DNA from 3 places in the Paenibacillus sp. FSL R7-0302 genome. Region 2 is predicted to be linked to each of the others. Evidence: predicted binding sites of a transcription regulator. Region 2 holds the regulator's gene; each other region holds the start of a gene.
The links. The regulator LexA, encoded in region 2, represses DNA repair genes until DNA is damaged. The targets are predictions, from matches to a motif close to CGAACATATGTTCG.
Positions count from the first base shown of each region.

Region 1: a site for LexA is predicted at 1,525-1,538, ahead of recA (recombinase RecA). Genes of this name have one in related genera too.
Region 3: a site for LexA is predicted at 2,123-2,136, ahead of addB (helicase-exonuclease AddAB subunit AddB). Genes of this name have one in related genera too.

Region 1 is NZ_JBBOWB010000001.1:2,304,095-2,308,378, forward strand. Features, by position in the region: gene MKY96_RS10035 (competence/damage-inducible protein A) at 21-1,310, shown strand; gene recA (recombinase RecA) at 1,608-2,672, shown strand; gene MKY96_RS10045 (regulatory protein RecX) at 2,789-3,526, shown strand; gene rny (ribonuclease Y) at 3,836-4,284, shown strand, end outside.
Region 2 is NZ_JBBOWB010000001.1:2,442,765-2,447,048, reverse strand. Features, by position in the region: gene MKY96_RS10715 (hypothetical protein) at 1-513, opposite strand, end outside; gene MKY96_RS10710 (DUF896 domain-containing protein) at 561-770, opposite strand; gene MKY96_RS10705 (LysM peptidoglycan-binding domain-containing protein) at 880-1,296, opposite strand; gene lexA (transcriptional repressor LexA) at 1,494-2,120, shown strand; gene MKY96_RS10695 (L,D-transpeptidase) at 2,308-2,646, shown strand; gene MKY96_RS10690 (hypothetical protein) at 2,726-2,944, opposite strand; gene MKY96_RS10685 (hypothetical protein) at 3,056-3,277, opposite strand; gene MKY96_RS10680 (hypothetical protein) at 3,369-3,728, opposite strand; gene MKY96_RS10675 (hypothetical protein) at 3,744-3,992, opposite strand; gene MKY96_RS10670 (hypothetical protein) at 4,207-4,284, shown strand, end outside.
Region 3 is NZ_JBBOWB010000001.1:1,029,442-1,033,725, forward strand. Features, by position in the region: gene MKY96_RS04445 (Na/Pi cotransporter family protein) at 1-418, opposite strand, end outside; gene MKY96_RS04450 (class I SAM-dependent rRNA methyltransferase) at 519-1,922, shown strand; gene addB (helicase-exonuclease AddAB subunit AddB) at 2,237-4,284, shown strand, end outside.

The DNA.
Region 1 (4,284 bases), 140 kb from region 2:
TCAGGAGGAGAACGTCAGCTATGAAAGCAGAGATTATTGCCGTTGGAACAGAACTTTTACTTGGACAAATCGTGAACAGCAATGCCCAGTTTCTTTCAGTCGAGCTGGCTGCATTAGGCATTGACGTTTATTTTCAGACCGTTGTGGGAGATAACAAAAGCCGCCTTCTGGAAGCGATCCGGATTGCTCAGAGCCGGGCGGATGTTATATTGTTCACGGGCGGGATTGGCCCGACCGAGGATGACCTGACCAAGGATGCGCTGGCTGCGGCGCTTGGCCGGACCCTGCATATCGACCAGCTGGCCATGGATCATGTGCAGCGCTTCTTCGATGACCGCAAGATTGTAATGACTGAGAATAACCGCAAGCAGGCGCTTGTCATTGAAGGGACGACTCCTCTGTCCAATGATGCCGGCCTTGCGGTAGGGATTGCTTTTGCAGAAGAAGACAAATATTATATCGTGCTGCCCGGCCCGCCCCGGGAGATGAAGCCGATGTTCACGGATAAGGCCAAGCCATGGCTTCAGCAGCATGCTCTTACTGGTGAAATGCCGCTCTACTCGAAGATGCTGAAGTTCGCCGGGATTGGCGAGTCGCTGCTGGAGGACAAGCTGATTGAGCTGATCCGCAGCCAGAGCGATCCAACGATTGCCCCGTATGCCAAGGAAGGCGAAGTGACCGTGCGCATCTCCACCAAGGCGCCGTCCGAGCGGGAAGCTATGGTCAAGCTCGATGCTCTCGAGAAGACGATTGCTGACATTCTGCCGGAGCATCTGTATGCTAACATCGATGTGCCGCTGGAGCAGCTGATTGTGGACTGGATGGCGGATGCGGGACTCACGCTGAGTGCTGCCGAGAGCTGTACGGGCGGTCTGCTGATGGAGAGTATTACGAATATTCCGGGCAGCGCCTCCATGTTTGCCGGGGGGATCGTGTGTTATTCCAATGATATTAAGAAGAAACTGCTGAATGTGCCTTCCGCCATGCTTGAAGGCCCGGATGCCCCGGGAGCGGTGAGCCGCGAGGTTGCGGAGGTGCTGGCTGAGCAGGTGCGTATGATCGGTGACACGGACTTCGGCTTATCGGTTACCGGTGTAGCCGGACCGGGATATTCCGAGCGTAAGCCGGTGGGTCTTGTGTTCGTAGGACTGGCTGAGCGGGGCTGCAAGACAGAGGTATATGAGCTGAATCTGAAGGGCACCCGTGACAACATCCGCCTGCGCACCGTCAAGGCGCTGCTGTACCGATTGTGGCGCCGCCTGGAAGAACGCAAGGTTGCCACTCCATTGGAAGGCTCGGCCTTGCAATAACTGTACGTGCCGGTATATAATTCATGTATACGGAAGAACCGTGGCTTGAGCGATCATGCTGCGGTTTTTTGTTTTATATTAGGTATAACAAATTATCCTATGGCTGTTCCTGTTAACGTAAGAAGCGGAAGAGAAGCACCTGCTGAGTTTTGCATCCGGAAGGAGGCCTGCATCTTACAATAAAAGGGAGTATTATCCCTGGGAGCAAAAAAAACGAATGTATGTTCTAAAAAAGACTTGGCAAGCCCTTCAAAACACGTTATTATAATACTATAAACAGTGAAGGAAGTGGTCTGATTGTCAGATCGTCGTGCAGCGCTTGATATGGCGCTTCGTCAAATAGAAAAACAATTCGGTAAAGGTTCGGTAATGAAACTGGGAGAATCCACTCACATGAAAGTGGAAGTTGTACCTAGCGGATCTTTGGCACTTGATATTGCACTAGGTATTGGCGGACTTCCCAAAGGACGTATTATTGAAGTATATGGACCGGAATCTTCCGGTAAGACGACGGTTGCACTTCATGCGATCGCTGAAGTACAGAAGCAGGGCGGACAAGCTGCCTTCATCGATGCTGAGCATGCGCTTGATCCCAAGTATGCCAAGGCGCTTGGCGTTAACATTGATGAGCTGCTGCTGTCCCAGCCTGATACGGGTGAACAGGCCCTGGAAATCGCTGAAGCGCTTGTACGCAGCGGAGCAGTAGACATCATTGTAGTTGACTCTGTAGCAGCACTGGTACCTAAGGCGGAAATTGAAGGCGACATGGGTGATTCCCACGTAGGCTTGCAGGCCCGTCTGATGTCTCAGGCCTTGCGGAAGCTGTCAGGCGCCATTAACAAATCCAACACCATTGCGATCTTCATTAACCAGCTTCGTGAGAAGATTGGCGTAATGTTCGGTAACCCAGAGACCACTCCGGGTGGACGCGCTCTGAAATTCTACTCCTCCGTCCGTCTGGATGTGCGCCGGGTAGAGAGTATCAAGATGGGTAACGATGTTGTGGGTAACCGTACGAAGATCAAGGTTGTGAAGAACAAGGTAGCGCCTCCGTTCAAGCAAGCGGATGTAGATATCATGTACGGCGAAGGAATCTCCAGAGAGGGAAGCCTTGTGGATATCGGTACGGAGATGGATATTGTCAACAAGAGCGGTGCCTGGTATTCTTATGAAGGCGAACGTCTGGGTCAAGGACGGGAGAATTCCAAGCAGTTCCTGAAGGAACATCAGGATATTGCTCTGCTGATTGAGAACAAGATCCGTGAGGCAAGTAATCTGACAACTCTGGTAGCGGCACCATCTGAAGCAGATGTGGTTGCGGAGCAAGAGGAAGAAGAGAAATTGCTGCTTGAGATCGAGTAATTAAGTACTCCTCTACTTCTAATTGAATAATGAAGTCATGATGGATAGGCGCCCTGTGGAGGATATTACAGGGTGCCTTTTCGCAAATATTTCAGCTTAAGCAGGTGATCGGCAGGATGGTTATACAATTGGATGAGGAATTCGAAGAACAGGATGAGCAGCAGGTGCTGGCGGATTTCCCGGCAGATCAAGAGCTGGTAATTACAAAGGTAGAGCGGCTTAAGAAGTCTAATTTTCGTTATCTAATCCATTTCGGAGACTACAACATGACTGTTCATGAAGATGTCATGATTAAATACCGGATGATTACCGGGAGTACTTTTGTAAAAGCAGATCTGGAGGATATTGTTGCCGCAGACGAGCGCCAGCGGGCGTATGTGGAGGGGCTTAGGTATCTGGAGCGCAAGCCCAGAACCGCACAGGAGATGGCCCGCCGTTTAAGGGAGAAGGAAATAGGGGAGACTGTTATTGCCGAAGTTCTGCTCCGCCTGCAGGAGGAACGTCTGCTTGATGATCCCTTGTACGCCAAGCAGTGGGCGGAGCAGCGGATTGTGAATCAGCGTAAGGGCAAGATGTGGATCCGGCAGGAGCTGCGGGAGAAAGGAATTGATAAGTCGCTGATTGCGGAAGCGCTGGATGAGATCACACCCGAGCAGGAGCTGGAGAGCGCGCTGCTGACCGGACGGAAGAAATGGAATACGATCCGGGGAGAAGTGAACGACAAACGGCGGAAGACAGGGGCGTTCCTCATGCGCCGGGGATTCTCGGGTGAAATGGTGCGCCAGGTGATCGGGATTCTGCGTGAAGAGGAGAATTCTGAGGGGGAAGAAGAGGAGTTTTACTTCCCGGATTGATTCTCTTGACTTAATTGCGGTTATCGACTCTCTTGACAAGGTCTTTTTATAAATAATAAAATATAACATGAATCGGCATAAACTAAGATTCCTTTTTCCTTCCCAAAAAGCAGACTCTTATGTTCCGGTTCGCGTACAACTCATATGAAATGTAATCGCCGGATAAGGCGGGCAATGTGCATGTGCAGCATGTGCAGTATGGCAATCGGTGTATTACCGGTTTTTTGTATGGTGATGAACGGATAGTTTAACAACTGCACAAATACCCAAGGGAAGAGCCTTGGAGGATATCAACGAGGAGGTGAACAGATGGATCCATTGATCTGGGTCATAGTCGTTCTCGTTGTAGCTGCAGCATTCTTTGGATTCGGTTATTTTATTCGTAAATCCCTTGCAGAAGCTAAGATTTCCAGCGCAGAGAAAGAAGCCGTAGTCATCGTGGAGAACGCGAAGAAAGAGGCGGAGGCGCTGAAGAAGGAAACGGTACTTGAGGCTAAGGACGAAGTTCATAGAATCCGTACCGAAGCTGAGAAAGAAACTCGTGAACGTCGGAATGAAATCCAACGGCAAGAGCGACGTTTGCTGCAAAAGGAAGAATCGCTGGATAAAAAAATGGAATCGCTTGAACGAAAAGAAGAACAAGTAGCTAACAAAGAGAAACGAATTGATGAAACCCAACAGCAAATTGATGTTATTTACAAGAATCAGGTTACTGAACTGGAACGTATCTCCAATCTGAGCATCGATGATGCCAGAAG
Region 2 (4,284 bases):
TTCAATATTATTGTTCTTGGCGAACTGCTCCAGTCGTTCCCCCATCGCAGCGGTGTCATAACGGTTAATCAGCTTGGAGAAAATCCACTGCTTGCGCTTACCCTTATACTTAATGGTAACTACACTGCGTGATAAGGTGATCTTCTCAATATCCGCCGCAGCCAGGAAGCGTTCGCGGTTGTATTTAATAGTAGAGATACGCGCACGCTCAACCTTAAGGAATGGACGGCGGAAGAACAGCAGCGCAGCGAGCAGGAAGTACAGCACTACCCCCAGCCAGTTGGCCAGAATCCCGCTTCCTTTAGCTTCGTCAATCGAGCCGACCACCCAGAACATGATGCCAAGCAGCATCAGTACAACGGGGAATACAATATTCCGGCCTTTGAAAATATCGATGCTTTTCGCGGCAGTCTTTGTGCTGGAAGTGTAAATGGAATCCTTCCCCTGCTTCTTTCGCTGCTGGTTAATTTGCTTGGTGTTGCGTTGAACCATTCTTTCCCAAGAACGGGCCATGTAAGTTCCCCCTAGTCATCCTGTATTATCTATGAAAAGGCAACAGGCTAATGCTTAAGTCCGTTATTGCCCTCTTCATGCTCCGGATTGTCCACAATTTCGATAGTATCAAGCTGGGCCCGAAAGTTAGTGCGGATATTCCCCAGGTAAATCTCACGGAGCTTGGCACGTTCAGCCAGTTCCTCTTCATTCAGGCCGCCGTTCTTAGCTTTGCGTGCCAATTCATTGATGCGTGCGACCAATTCGTCAATATTCAATACGTTTCCCTCCCTCTAAATTCATTTTAACTTTGCCATGAGAAAAAGAGCTTGTCAAGGTCTACCCCCTGAAAGCTCTCCAAGTCGATCACTAGCCTGCTGCATTCCTTCAGTATAAAGGTAAAGTCAGAATATCTCCGGCCTTAATGAAGCTGTTCTCCAAATGATTACTCTTCATTATTCCTTCTATATATACGGCTGTCTTCATGTCCTCAGGCTTGTTGCTTAACGCAATGCTCCATAAGGTATCTCCGCGTTCGACTACGATCCGCTTATCCGGCTTCATTGAAGAGACCGAACCGGCAAAAACATTCCCCACCACAGTGAATCCCGAAATAACAAGCATTAGCACCAGAAGCAGCTTCATCAGGCTGACCTGACGGAATAGTGATGATAGCGCAGAGAGACTATGAAGAATCGCGCCCTTGATCTTGGTTACATTACTATGAGCAGTTGGATTACCGGGAGCGGACACCTTGATATCCTCATTATTGTAAATGCTGTTGTATGTACTATACTTTAACATGATCATCATCCTCCAAACACATGTTCTTGCTTTCGAAAATAATATAACACGAACATGTGTTTCGATCAATAGTTTTTTCGGAACGTTTGTTCTCTATTTTTTCGTTCTCTTATTTTCCTCATTTTAGAACTTATGTTTGTACGAACGGAAGTTCTATGTTATAATTTTCCCAAACATAGTATATGGGGTTGATACCGATGTCAAAGATTTCTAGTCGTCAGCTGGCGATCCTGGAATTTATACGTAATGAAGTCCGCAGCAAGGGTTATCCTCCGTCCGTCCGCGAGATTGGCGAGGCTGTCGGACTGGCCTCCAGCTCCACCGTGCATGGTCACTTGGACCGGCTTGAGAAGAAGGGCCTGATCCGGCGTGACCCAACGAAACCGCGTGCCATTGAATTACTCGGTCAGGAAGATTCAGAGAATGTGCATCAATTCGTCCAGACCGTTACCCGCATCCCGGTAGTGGGTAAGGTTACAGCTGGTGTTCCTATTACAGCTACAGAGAATATTGAGGATTACTTCCCTTTGCCTGCTCATTATGTAGGCGATAACAAGGTATTTATGCTATCTGTTCTTGGTGACAGTATGGTGGATGCCGGAATTATGAACGGGGATTATGTCATCGTACGCCAGCAGCAGACTGCCGACAACGGCGATATTGTTGTAGCGATGACCGAAGAAGATGAAGCAACTGTCAAGACCTTCTACAAGGAACGGGATCATATCAGGCTGCAGCCGGAGAATCCGGCATATGAGCCTCTTCGCCTTAACCGCGTTACGATTTTGGGACGGGTCATCGGATTATTCCGCGATATCCACTAATCTACTCCCCGCTTAAGAACAGGCTGCTCCGCACCATGCGAAGCAGCCTGTTTTCTGTTCATTTCACTTTGTATAATGGCCAAAAAGTCGAATGCAAACATTTGTTCGCACTCGGCTTTTTGGCCATTTTTCTGCGAACCGCTGCATAGCTCCGCACATATCCTGTTACAAAGGAGTGCTGATCTGTATGCCCAATTACCGAATTATCGTCGATCTGTCACAGCGCATGCTGTACCTGCTGGATAATGACGTTGTCACCAGAGGCTTCCCTGTCGGCATCGGCAAAATGTTAACCGTCTCGCCTGTAGGCGAATACACCATCATTAACAAGCAGCCCAATCCGGGCGGCCCGTTCGGTGCCTTCTGGATGGGACTGTCCAAGCCGCACTACGGCATCCACGGAACCAATGACCCCTCCTCCATCGGCCATATGGTCTCTCACGGCTGTATCCGTATGTACAATGCAGATGTTCTGGCTCTAGCCGCCCTCGTACCTATAGGTACCCGTGTCACCATCCGGGAATAGGAACGTCACAAAAACCCTTGAGACGCCAGATTGCGCCCCAAGGGTTCCTGTGACTCCTATGAATTAGAGAGGATACAGACTACAGCACACTTCTCAACAGACGGATAGCCACCGTATTCAAACGAATGGCCTCGCGGATCGATTCTCTGGCTGCCAGTAGCTCTCTTCTGGCCCGCGAACCTCTAGGCACTCTGCGCAGATTCTCATTGATTTCTTCCAGTCTCTCCAGCAGGACAGCCCGCTGTGTCAGCAGGACATTAATGGCTCTGCGAATCCGGTTACGTTCTCTTTGGCTCATCTTTACACCTCTTTTACACTTGGATAGTATAAGAGATGCCAAGAATGACTCCAAAGATTGTGTGATTCGGCAGTAATGTTAGAGCCGCAGACAGCGGGTAGCGAATTCTGCTCACTTCTTGTTCAATCGTACCCGGAATTCAAATTCATCGCGTCTATAAGTCATTCCGGCCAGCACTATGTACTCCGGTGTCCATTTCTGTACAGGTCCGGCATAATCAGCAATCACATGCGGTTTGCCATCAACCAGCTGAACGACGTAGACCTGTACCTGTGCCAGTGCGGCAGCGAAGAGATCAGCATCACTGGACAGAACTTTATAAGCCGTATTCAACTTCGTTCCTCCTTGTTCCACAACCATATTAAAGATTCCGTCTCGAATCTATTCAATTATACCGGGTTATGGAACAATATGTAAACCATATTTACAGCTTAATAAACAGGATTTTGAACAATCCGATATACTTCTTCGTGGCCCCGCCATCCCGGGTAAAAAAATTGGTATTCTTAAGGTCCGGTACACTGAATACAGAGAACAAAATGTAGTTATCCCTCTTGGTCAATGACTCAATTACAGGCTGGGCCACCAGTTTGGTAATTCCGTCGCCTATTTCCTGATCAAGCGTATTCTCCAGATTCTTTACAGAATATTCACTGAATGCTTCCTTTCCCGGATTCGTAACCGCCATCACAATCAGAACTAGGATAAGGACCAGTAACGACTTACCGCCCGATCTCCTGCGGACTCTGCGTGCAGGGATTGGCGTATCATAAAGCGAATTCATTCTTTTCCCCCTCTACTACAGAATATATAGTATCTCTTGCAGCATGACCCCCAGCGGATTCAACATCATCCGGTACACGAACAGCATCCCACTGCTAATACCACTGCCCCCGACATCCATGCTGCTCCAATCCCACACCGGCAGAGGCGGCGCATCCAGCCCATATTGCTCCATAAGCCTCGCTTGGGTCTCCGCTGGCACAGCCGCTCCTTCCGCCCCAGCCACCGGACCTATCAACGCCAGGATGAGCATCAGCGAAAGCATAATCTTATATGTATTCTTCATCATCCGCTCCCATGTCTGCCACTAGGATTCTCTTCTGGTTAAGTATATAGGAGATGGAATAGTATGTAAAATGGATTGATCTGAAGTTATAATTCCTTTATATTATGATGTAAGGGCTTTGCTCAGTCGTCATCTTCACTCCTCTCCCCCATACTAAAAATCGGGAGAGTTTTTTTAAGTAGGAGATAAATGTATGAATGGAAATAAAGTTATCCTCATTCTTCTGTCCATATCCATACTGGGTGTAATCCTTTACTTCGGAATAGCTTAT
Region 3 (4,284 bases), 1.4 Mb from region 2:
CCTCAAGCAGCCGCCAGGACTGCGGGGCCAGCTCGCCGGCCATCACGGCGGCGGCCCACAGGCAGAGCGCCGCGATCAGCAGCGGCGCGGCCAGCGTGCTGATCTGCAGGCTGATCAGCTCCGTGGTCAGGCAGGTGCCGATGTTGCTGCCGAGAATAATGCCGAGCGTGCGGGCATAGGTCAGCAGCCCGGCATTGACCATGCCGATGGTCAGCACCGTTACAGCGGTGCTGCTCTGCAGCAGCGCCGACAGCAGGGCGCTGACGATCAGGCCTTTGGCCGGTGTGGAGGTAGCCTTGTGCAGGCTGCGATTCAGCAGCGGACCGGCCAGCCGCGACAGCGAGGCTTCCATCACCTTCATCCCGGCGAGGAATATGACAAGACCGTAGAGGATAGGGAATAGCAGTTCACGGATCATAAGGACAGGCTCCTTTTTGAACGGGGGTTGTACCAATATATGAACGCCAGGCATAGGACATGTATATTAATCTGGCAACAAGAATAGGGAGTTGAAGGTATTGGCATCAGTAATTCTGGAACGCAACCGTAAAAAAAGACTGGAGCAGGGCCATCCATGGGTCTATGCCAGTGAAGTAGCATCTGTAGACGGAGAGCCGCAGGCAGGCGGACTGGTGGATGTTCTGACAAATCAGGGGCGGTACTTGGCTACCGGGTATTATAATCCGGCTTCGCAGATCCGGGTGAGAATTCTGTCGCAGCATAAGCTGGCGGCAATGGACACGGCGTTTTTTGCACAGCGGTTCGCGGACTGTCTGCGGCACAGGGAACGCTTCCTGCCGGGGGCGGACGCTTACCGTCTGGTCTATGGGGAAGCGGATTTCCTGCCGGGGCTGATCATTGACCGCTTCGGTGAAGTCCTTGTAGTGCAGCTGCTGACACTGGCTATGGATCAGCACCGCTCTGAGATTGTGGAGGCGCTGGTGCAGGTGATGGCGCCGCGTGGCATCTACGAGCGCAGCGATGTCAGTGTGCGGGAGCTGGAGGGGTTGGAACAGACCACGGGCGTGCTCTACGGCGAATGTCCGCGCCACATTACCGTAAGTGAGAACGGGCTGAAGGTCATCGTTGATATTGAAGAGGGGCAGAAGACCGGTTACTTCTTCGATCAGCGGGAGAACAGGGCATCGATTGCCCCGCTGATGAAGGGCTGGGGCGGGCGCAGCGGAATTACACTGCAGAGCGTAGCTGCCGAGGATGGTTCCATCCAGACACTGCCGGTCAATAAAAGCGGCAAGCCTGTTACATTCCCTTACTGGGATGGGGCAACTGTGCTGGAATGCTTTGCGCATACTGGAAGCTTCACACTGCATGCCTGCAAGTATGGTGCCAAGAAGGTAACCTGCCTGGATGTGTCTGCGCATGCCATCGAGAGTGCTAAGGCCAATGTGGAGATCAACGGATTCAGTGACCGGGTGGAATTCGTGGTAGATGATGCATTTGCCTTCCTGCGTAATCAGGTCAAGGGGCAGGAGGAACGGACCGAGCGGGCTACAAGCGGCGCAGCGGCGGAAGGAAAAAACGGCAGCAAGCCGGTTGCCAAGGCGGACACCGCGAAGCCGATGACCGCCGGGGGCGGACGCACATGGGATGTCGTGATTCTGGACCCGCCTGCTTTTGCTAAGACCAAAAGTGCAGTCGCAGGGGCTGTACGCGGCTACAAGGACATCAATCTGCAGGGCATGAAGCTGGTGAATGACGGCGGATATCTGGTCACGGCCAGCTGTTCATACCACATGCAGCCGCAGCTGTTCCTGGACACGATCATGGAGGCGGCCAAGGATGCCGGCAAGGTGCTGAGGCTGATCGAATGGCGGGCCGCAGGCAAGGATCATCCGCAGATTCTCGGCGTGGACGAGGGGCATTATCTGAAGTTCGCCATCTTTGAGGTGCGGAGTAAATAGAAGTGTCAGATCCGGCGGGCCAGCCGGTTTTGCGGGAAGAGTCTCTTTTATAGAGGCTCTTTTTTGATGCATTTTGGTATAGTTAAAAGGTGGTTCAAAACCAGAATAGCTGCGATAGCTGATGAGTTTATTCAGACTTTTCCGTCTGCCGTTTGCGCGGCTCCGGGAGAGTCTTTTATTTGTGTATTTGCAAACAATGGCAAACGTACGTTCTGGAGCGTGCGATGGAGGTATGCTATACTATTGAGACGAGAAGTTTCATAGATTCTGGTATTGCATTGAGTGCCAGGGTTCAACGGAAGGAGTCTGCTGAAATGACGGTTAACTTCATCATCGGCCGCTCGGGCAGCGGCAAGACGACTACAATATGGGAGCGGGTGTCCTCCAGGCTGAAGGCAGAGCCGCTGGGGGCCCCAATCATTATACTTGTTCCCGAGCAGGGATCGTTCGGAGCGGAACGGGGACTGCTGGCGGCGGGCGGCGTGAAGGGAAGTCTGCGCGCCCAGACGCTCAGCTTCTCGCGGCTTGCCTACCGGGTGAAGCAGGAGACCGGCGGCAGCGCAAGTCTGCCAATCAGTGAAGAAGGCAAGAAGATGCTGATCTACAAGATTATAAGCAAGCGCAAGGAGGAGCTGAAGCTGTTCGGGGCTTCCTCGGACCGGCCGGGATTTGTGGAGCGGCTCAGCAGTCTGCACACGGAGCTTAAGCGCTGCTGTCTTGGAGCCGGAGACCTGGAGGAGCAGATCGGCAGAATGCGGGATGCCACGCTGGGCAGCCCTATTCTGGCCGGGAAGCTGGATGATCTGCATCTCGTCTTCAGTGAGCTGGACCAGGAGATGTCACAGCTCTATATAGATGAAGAGGACAGACTGGCCGAACTGGCTGAGCATATTGCGGACTCTGCCTATATCCGCGGCGCCGAGATCTGGGTGGACGGCTTCCACGGCTTTAGCAACCAGGAATTCATCGTCTTGCGTGAGCTGATGCAGTACGCGGACACCATGACCATTGCGCTTACACTGGACCGGATCTATCCGCCGGGCGGTGCCCCGCATGAACTGGAGCTGTTCCATCCGGCGGCGGTTACTTACATTAAGCTGCGGGGATTAGCAGAAGAGATGGGACTTACCGTGTGGGATGAACTGCTGGCTCCGCCCGTCCTGCCAAGGTTCAAGGACAGTCCGGTACTCGCGCATCTGGAGCGCGGACTACAGCGCCGGCATCCCTGGACAGGACCGGCTGAACAGGTGAAGGAAGCTATCAGCATCCGGGCTGGGGCTTCACGCCGCACCGAGGTGGAGGGCGTGCTGCGCGAGATGCAGGCCCTGGCCAGAGAATCGGGAGCCAAATATGGGGAAATGGCGGTATTCATGCGTAATATGGCTGATTATGAGCCGCTGATTGCCCCGTTATTTCAGGACTTCGGCGTTCCGTTCTTCCTGGACCAGAAGCTAAGTGAGCTGCATCATCCGCTGGTGGAATTCATCCGCTCGGCCCTGGATGTCGTCCGCCGCCGCTGGCGTTATGAGGATGTGTTCCGCTGCGTGAAGACAGAGCTGCTGCTGCCGCTGGACGGAAGCATTACCCGCGCCCATATGGATGAGCTGGAGAACTACGTGCTGGCCTGCGGCATTCACGGCTCCCGCTGGACGAACGGGCGCTCCTGGAAGGGGATTCCGCGCCTCTCGCTGGAGGGCAGTGAAGCTGTAGATGAAGCGATGCTGGCAAGGATGGAGGCCTGCCGGAAGGCGGTTGCGGAACCGCTGCAGGCATTTGAGCAGAGAATCAAAGCCAGCCGCAGCGGTCTGGAGCTATGCCGGGCGGTATATCTGCTGCTGGAGGATACGGAAGCGGCACGGAAGCTCGAAGGGATGGGAGCGGAGTCTCTGAAGCAAGGCCGCCCGGAAGCCGCCCGGGAGCATAGCCAGCTCTGGGGCGCTGTTCTGGGTCTGCTGGACCAGATTGCCGAGATGATGGGCAAGGAACGGATAGAATTCAGCCTGTTCGCCGGGGTGCTGGAGACCGGGCTGGCTGAGCTTAAGATGGGGCTCGTCCCGCCGGCACTTGACCAGGTGCTGGTAGGTACGATGGACCGTACCCGGGTGTCGGGGGTGAAGTATGCCTTCCTGCTCGGTTTCAACGAAGGAGTGGTGCCGGCGCAGTTCAAGGAAGACGGCATTCTTTCCGAAGGGGAACGCCTCCTGCTGGAGAAGTCCGGGATGGAGCTTGCGCCGGGCTCCTCCCGGAAGCTGCTGGATGAGCGCTTCCTGATCTACAATGCGCTTACGACGGCCAGCAGGAAGCTGTGGATCAGCTATGCTGTAGCTGACGATGAGGGGAAGGCGCTGCTGCCTTCGGAGGT